Regions from separate parts of the Bradyrhizobium sp. 2S1 genome, predicted to be linked through region 1. Evidence: predicted binding sites of a transcription regulator. Region 1 holds the regulator's gene; each other region holds the start of a gene.

Evidence for each region. Region 1 encodes LexA, which represses DNA repair genes until DNA is damaged. Its sites were predicted from a motif close to TGTTCNNNNTGTGTTCNG; they were not measured.
Region 2: HAP54_RS21310 (ribonuclease T2 family protein) is a predicted target of LexA. The motif match lies at 1,128-1,145, and genes of this name have one in related genera.
Region 3: HAP54_RS09810 (DNA recombination protein RmuC) is a predicted target of LexA. The motif match lies at 1,179-1,196, and genes of this name have one in related genera.

The regions. Positions count from the first base shown of each region.
Region 1 is NZ_CP147717.1:7,559,134-7,561,396, reverse strand. Features, by position in the region: gene glp (gephyrin-like molybdotransferase Glp) at 1-676, shown strand, start outside; gene lexA (transcriptional repressor LexA) at 909-1,613, shown strand; gene HAP54_RS35670 (hypothetical protein) at 1,956-2,263, shown strand, end outside.
Region 2 is NZ_CP147717.1:4,515,706-4,517,968, forward strand. Features, by position in the region: gene HAP54_RS21300 (23S rRNA (adenine(2030)-N(6))-methyltransferase RlmJ) at 1-89, opposite strand, end outside; gene HAP54_RS21305 (hypothetical protein) at 36-314, shown strand; gene HAP54_RS21310 (ribonuclease T2 family protein) at 398-1,084, opposite strand; gene HAP54_RS21315 (hypothetical protein) at 1,199-1,693, opposite strand; gene HAP54_RS21320 (hypothetical protein) at 1,858-2,157, shown strand; gene HAP54_RS21325 (DUF3617 domain-containing protein) at 2,202-2,263, shown strand, end outside.
Region 3 is NZ_CP147717.1:2,051,296-2,053,558, forward strand. Features, by position in the region: gene fmt (methionyl-tRNA formyltransferase) at 1-373, opposite strand, end outside; gene def (peptide deformylase) at 530-1,057, opposite strand; gene HAP54_RS09810 (DNA recombination protein RmuC) at 1,228-2,263, shown strand, end outside.

The sequences.
Region 1 (2,263 bases):
CGCCACCGGCGACGAACTGGTGATGCCGGGCTCCCAGCCCGGCCCCGGCCAGATCGTCTATTCCAACGGCTATGCGCTGCGTGCGCTGGCGCGCGCCGAAGGCGCCGAGACCGTCGATCTCGGGGTGGCCGCCGACACGGTGGCCGCGACCACGGCCGGTATCCGCCGGGCGCGGGAGGCCGGCGCCGACATCCTGATCACGACCGGCGGCGCCTCGGTCGGCGACCACGATCTGGTCAAGCAGTCGCTGGAGGCCGAGGGCGTCGCGATGGCGTTCTGGCGGATCGCGATGCGGCCCGGCAAGCCGATGATGCACGGCCGGCTCGGGGCCATGCGGGTGATCGGCCTGCCCGGCAATCCGGTGTCGTCCTATGTCTGCGCCTTCCTGTTTCTGGTGCCGTTGATTCGGGCTTTGAGCGGCCGGAACACGATCCATCATGTCCGCACGACCGCCCTGCTCGGCCGCGACCTCGCCGCCAACGACCAGCGCGAGGACTATCTGCGCGCGCGTCTCGAGGAGCGCCAGGACGGCGCGCTGATCGCCACGCCGGTGATGCAGCAGGATAGTTCGCTGCTCGGGAATCTCGCTGCGGCGCGGGCACTTCTGGTACGTCCGCCGTTTGCGCCCGGCGCCGCCAAGGGCAGCGAATGCGAGATCCTCACACTGCCCGACTGAGGTTTTCGCGGGCTGCCGATTGCGCGCCGCCTGATGCGTTCACCGGAAATTAAGTGGTTGCGGAACACATATCGAACATATAGTGTCCGTTCATGATTTGTTTCGAGTACTGGTGTCTACAATCGGGAAGCCGCTAGGGAGCATTGCGCTCCCGAGATCAGGCCCCGTCTGAAAGGCCCCACCTGAAGAGTCTCGGAATCGAACGACGCTATCAACCGGGGGAATGCTCGAGATGCTCACGCGCAAACAGTACGAACTTCTGCGTTTCATCAATGAACGTCTGAAAGAGGCCGGCGTGCCGCCCTCCTTCGACGAGATGAAGGATGCGCTCGACCTGCGCTCGAAGTCCGGTATACACCGCCTGATCACTGCGCTGGAGGAGCGCGGCTTCATCCGCCGCCTGCCCAACCGCGCCCGCGCCATCGAGGTCATCAAGCTGCCCGAACTGGCCGCCGGCGGCGGCAACGGTCGCCGCGGCTTCACGCCGAGCGTCATCGAAGGCACCCTCGGCAAGCGCAGCAGCACGCCGCCGATCGCCGAGGACGACGGCAACCGTCCGGTCGCCGTCCCCGTGATGGGCCGGATCGCGGCGGGTACGCCGATCGAGGCGCTGCAGACCCGCAGCCACACCATCAGCGTGCCGCCCGATATGCTCGGCTCCGGCGAGCACTATGCGCTGGAAGTGCGCGGCGATTCCATGGTCGACGCCGGCATCCTCGACGGCGACATGGCGCTGATCCAGCGCAACGACGTCGCCAACACCGGCGACATCGTGGTGGCGCTGATCGACGAGGAGGAAGCCACCCTGAAGCGCTTCCGCCGCCGCGGTGCATCGATCGCGCTCGAGCCGGCCAACACTGCCTATGAAGTGCGCATCCTGCCGCCGAACCGGGTCCGCATCCAGGGCAAGCTGATCGGGCTGTATCGCAAATACTGACGGCGGCGGAGCATGATCCGGAAAAGTGCGGAGCGGTTTTCCGAAAAGATCATGCTCGAACAGACATATGGAGCGGGATGACGATTCGAAGAAAAGTCATCCCGATCCGGGAACGAGCAACAGATCGGATCGTTCCTTGGAAGATAGTGCGACGTGCGGACCACCTAGGATGCGCCCTGATACCTCTCGCGCATTGTAGCGCGTTTGTGATTGAGGCGTTCGACGGCCAGTCGTACAATCGCCCAGAAACGAGCAGACACTCGTTTGCTATCGTCCACTCTGGTAGAGGCCTGCGCCTCAAGGAGAGGCACGGGTCGCTACCTCGAAAAGAGGAGCCATCCGATGTGTGACTATAGTCTGCACGCCGTGGCATCGCGCCCCGCCATTGTCGGAGAGACGCTGATCACCACGACTTTCCGCGGCACGTCGACCCGCGGCTTTGCTTCGGAGAACGATCCCACTGTCGCGGTCTGCATGCTGCCGGGCACCGAGCTCGCTTTCGCCGAGAACGTTCGCTACGACAGCCGCTGGATCTGGACCAAGACTATGAATTTCCGCGTCGGCGTGTTCAACGAAGTCGAGCCCGACGTGCCCGATCGCCATCATGACGCGGTCGAATTCCCCGACGGCAGCCACGTTCTGGTGACCCA
Region 2 (2,263 bases), 3.0 Mb from region 1:
TCCTGCAGATAGGTGAGCATGCGCACCAGCACGATGTGCTTGATGACATCGGCAAAGCCGCCGGCGTGAAAGGCGTGACGGTAGTTCATGGGATAGCAATTACCACGTCATTGCGGGGGGAGCGACTTGTCCGCCGAAGCTCGGGGAGCGTAGGCGGAAGCAATCCATCTCACCACGAGAAAGTATCGATTGCCTCCGCCTTCGCCGAGGCTGCGGCGGACAAGTCGTCGCTTCAGCGCAAAATTGCCCTGCAATTTTGTCGCGAGTTGCTCGCAATGACGGGAAGCGATGGGCTGGAGCATGTTCGGTTCTGATTGAGATCAGAACCGAAGCTCCAGCTTCCTGTTTTGACGCATTTTCTTCACGCGAACCGGTGCCCAGTTCGCTCGAAAACGCGCTAGCCGCCGCGAACCGGCGGCATCAGCACCTGATCACGGCGACAGGCGCGGCGGTCGGTTTCCTCGCAGGAACGGAATTGCAGGTCCTTGCTGAGGCAGATCCGCACCTCGCTGAGCCGCCTGCTGTCGCAGGTCACCGCGATCGCCGAGCTGCTGAGTCCCGGATTGACCTTGATGAACGCCGCCTCCAGCTCGTCGGGCGCGATCGTCTTCGGCTCCGACAATTGCAGGAATTCCTCGGGGATCTTCACCGCAGCGCGGGCCTTGCGGATGGCTTCGAAATAGGCCCGCTCGCCGAGGCCGGAGCAGGTGCCGTGCTTGTCCCACTCGTTGTAGATCAGCCCGGGCGCCGGCATCAGGTCGAGCATCGAGGTCATGATGTTGCGGGCGAGCCGCGGCGAGGGCCGCTGGCAGTATTCGGGAAAGCCCCGCTCATATTGCGGCCACAGGCCGTGGACCACGAAGGAATACGGCCGCCCGCTGCACTGGGCCTGCGTGCCGCGGCCATTGTTGCCGCGCTCGCTCGCCGCCTCGCAGAACGAAGGCGACCACGACAGCGACAATACGTAGAAATCGAACTCACCCGGCGCATTCTGGCGGCGATCCTGGGCCGAGGCCCCCACCGCACCGCATAGAACAAAGGCAATCGAAATCAGAAGTCGGGAAATTGTGACCAACCGCGGCATCAAACGCTCCCCTCACTCGACCGCCCGGAGCCTAGCAGGCCACCGGAACATTTCAAGAACAGAAGCCGCCGTCTGAATGGCGGCGGCTTCTGCTGTCAGCAATCTGGTCGGAGATCAGGGCCGGGCGGCCTTGCAGGACGGGTTGTAGGCCCAGTTGCGATCGAGGCCGGTCACGCACCATTCGACGCCCGGGCTGAGGCTGAGAGAGTCGCTGACACCGGCAAAGCCGCCGTCCTCGATGATCGAATAGTGTACGCCGCGCACCTTGCCGTCGCTCAACATCACGTCGCCCGAGCAATAGCGGCGCGGAATATTGTCGGCCTGCCAAGGGCGGAAGGCGGTTTCGTGGATCCGGTTGAAGCCGGTGATCACGAGCGGCGAATTCCAGAAAGTGGCTTCCTTTTCCTGGAATTGCTCGCTGATGACCCTCAGCGCCCTCTCGCAGGGCGCCACATTGCCGTCATAGCGCGGGCCGGACAGCCAGAAATTCAGCTCGAACGGATTGGCGGCCTCGGCCGTACCCCCGAAAGCCAGCAGGCCGACCACGAGTGCGGCGCCGAGGCCAAGCTTTTGGCCGAGTTTATTGCGGGAGTTGAACAGGTTGCGCATGGGAATCCACCCGATGATCCGATGCGCGGACGGTGCCGCGAAGCCCCGGCAAGGTCAAGTGCAGCGCGGCAACACCTGCAGAGAAGTCCACTTCTAGCGGCCGGCTCGTTCTTTTCACGGTGGCCGGCGCACTCTATGTTGCTTCAAGCGAAATGGAGTCTGCGATGCGAAGGAAATTGGCCGCGTGCCTGGTTGCCGTTTGCGGGATGCTGGCCGTTGTACCGGCGCGGGCCGATTGGTTGCAGCCGGTGCCGCCGTTCAAGGGCAATGATACCGGCGGTATTATCGCCTATACGCTGGCGGTCCAGAGCGACGCCCGGCAGCTCGCCGTCGATCACTGCGCCTCCTACGGCAAGGTGGTGAAGTTCCTTGCGGTGCAGCGCTATCCGGGTGGCTATCTCTCCTTTGCCTGCCGCTGGGTGCCCTACGGCGCGGCCGAGAGGCCGGTGCGCACGCTCTACTGAGCGCGCCGCTCCATTCTCCGATCGTTCAGCCGGGAGCTCACCGCATGACCCGACAGCTTGCCTTGCTTGGTTCGGCTGTTTGCCTCGTCTTGTCCGCCGGCGCCGC
Region 3 (2,263 bases), 5.2 Mb from region 1:
GGTTGATCGGCGCGGCGCCGCGCCAGCGCGGCAGCAGCGAGGCGTGCAGGTTGAAACAGCCGAGCTTCGGCGCATCGAGAATCGCCTGCGGCAGGATCATGCCATAGGCGACGACGACGGCGGCATCCGCGTCATGCGCGCGGAATTCCTCGAGCGCCTCCGGCGTCTTCAGCGTTTTCGGCGTCAGCACGGGAATGCCGAGGCGGCGCGCTTCTTGCTCGACCGGCGTCGGCTGCAACTGCAGGCCGCGTCGTCCGCCCGGCTTCGGCGCACGGGTGTAGACGGCGGTGACCTCATGGCCATGGGCCACGAGTTCCAGCAGCGTCGGCACCGCGAAATCGGGCGTGCCCATGAAGATCAGGCGGAGCGGCATCAACAGCACTCGCTGCGTTCCCTCCCCCCTTGTGGGGGAGGGTTAGGGAGGGGGGTAGCCGCAACGGCGGTGCTTGCGGCTACCCCCCTCTCCGGCTCTCCCCCACAAGGGGGGAGAGGGCGCATCGCACAAGCGGAAACGCTGTTCACGCTACACTCACTCCGCCGCGCGCTTGGCGGCCTTCTCGAATTTCTTGAAGACGCGGTCGCGCTTCAGCTTCGACAGATAGTCCACGAACAGCACGCCGTTGAGGTGGTCGATCTCGTGCTGGATGCAGGTGGCGTAGAGCCCCTCGGCATCCTCTTCATGCACCTTGCCGTCGAGGTCGGTGAAGCGCAGGCGCACCCGCGCCGAACGCTCGACCTCCTCGTAATATTCGGGGATCGACAGGCAGCCCTCTTCGTAGACCGACAGCTCTTCCGAATGCGAAATGATCTCCGGATTGATGAACACCCGCGGCTGCGGCGTGGTCTCGCCGTTCTCGTCGCGCTTGGCGAGGTCCATGGTGATCAGCCGCAGCGGCTGCGCGACCTGGATTGCCGCGAGCCCGATGCCGGGCGCGTCATACATGGTCTCGAGCATGTCGTCGGCGAGCTTGCGGATCTCCGGCGTCACCTTCTCGATCGCCTTCGACACCAGCCGCAACTGCTTGTCCGGCAGAATGATGATTTCTCTGATAGCCATGGCCGCGATTTAAGCTGCGGGCATGATGCGGTCAATGCGTTCAGGAACCCCTTAAGGCGGCCTTAACCACGTTTCTTTACACAGCGTTAACCAGGAAAATTAAGGGACCGTTTACCATAAATGTTCCCTTTTCGTTCGGCGACGACGCCGAATCGGCTACAACGGCTGGCATGAACGAGATTCTCCTCACGCTTGGCGACCTCCCGGTCCGCGTCTCCGACGCGTTGATCGGGCTTGGCGCGCTGGTGCTGCTGCTGCTGCTGGCCATCGCGGTGGTGATCGCGCGCGCCAGCCGGCGCAGCGCGGAACTGGCGATGGCCCAGGCCATTCGGGCCGACGAGCTGGAGGAGCGGCTCGCCGACATGCTGCGGGCCCAGAGCGAGGCCTCAGGACGGGTCGATGCGATGGGGCAGGCGCTGGCCGGCCGCCAAGCCGAGATGGCCCGTGCCGTCAACGAGCGGCTTGACACGGTGACCCACCGGGTCGGCCAGTCGATGGAACAGACCACGCGCAACACGATGGATTCGCTGCGCGTGCTGCACGAACGGCTCGGCATCATCGACCACGCCCACAAGAAGCTCAACGAGCTCACCACCCAGGTCACGACGCTGCGCGACGTGCTTGCCAACAAGCAATCCCGCGGCGCGTTCGGCCAGGCGCGGATGGAGGCCATCGTCCAGGACGGCATGCCGAAGGGCTCGTTCGAGTTCCAGCACACGCTGACCACGGGCAAGCGGCCGGACTGCGTGGTGTTCCTGCCCGACCAGCGCCCGCTCTGCATCGACGCGAAATTCCCGCTGGAGGCCATGACCGCGCTGCACGATGCGCGCAGCGACGAGGAGCGCAAATTCGCCAGCCAGCGGCTGCGCGCCGACGTGCTGAAGCATGTCAGCGACATCGCGGAGAAGTACCTGATCCCCGGCGAGACCCAGGACACCGCGCTGATGTTCGTGCCGTCGGAATCGGTCTATGCCGAAATCCATGACGGCTTCGACGACGTGATCCAGAAGGCCTATCGCGCCCGCGTCGTGCTGGTATCGCCCTCGCTGCTGATGCTGGCGATCCAGGTGATGCAGCAGATCCTGAAGGACGCCCGCATCCGCGACGCCGCCGACCAGATCCGCAACGAGGTGATGCATCTCGGCGACGACCTCGGCCGTCTGCGCGAGCGCGTGCTCAAGCTGCAAAACCATTTCGGCCAGGTGA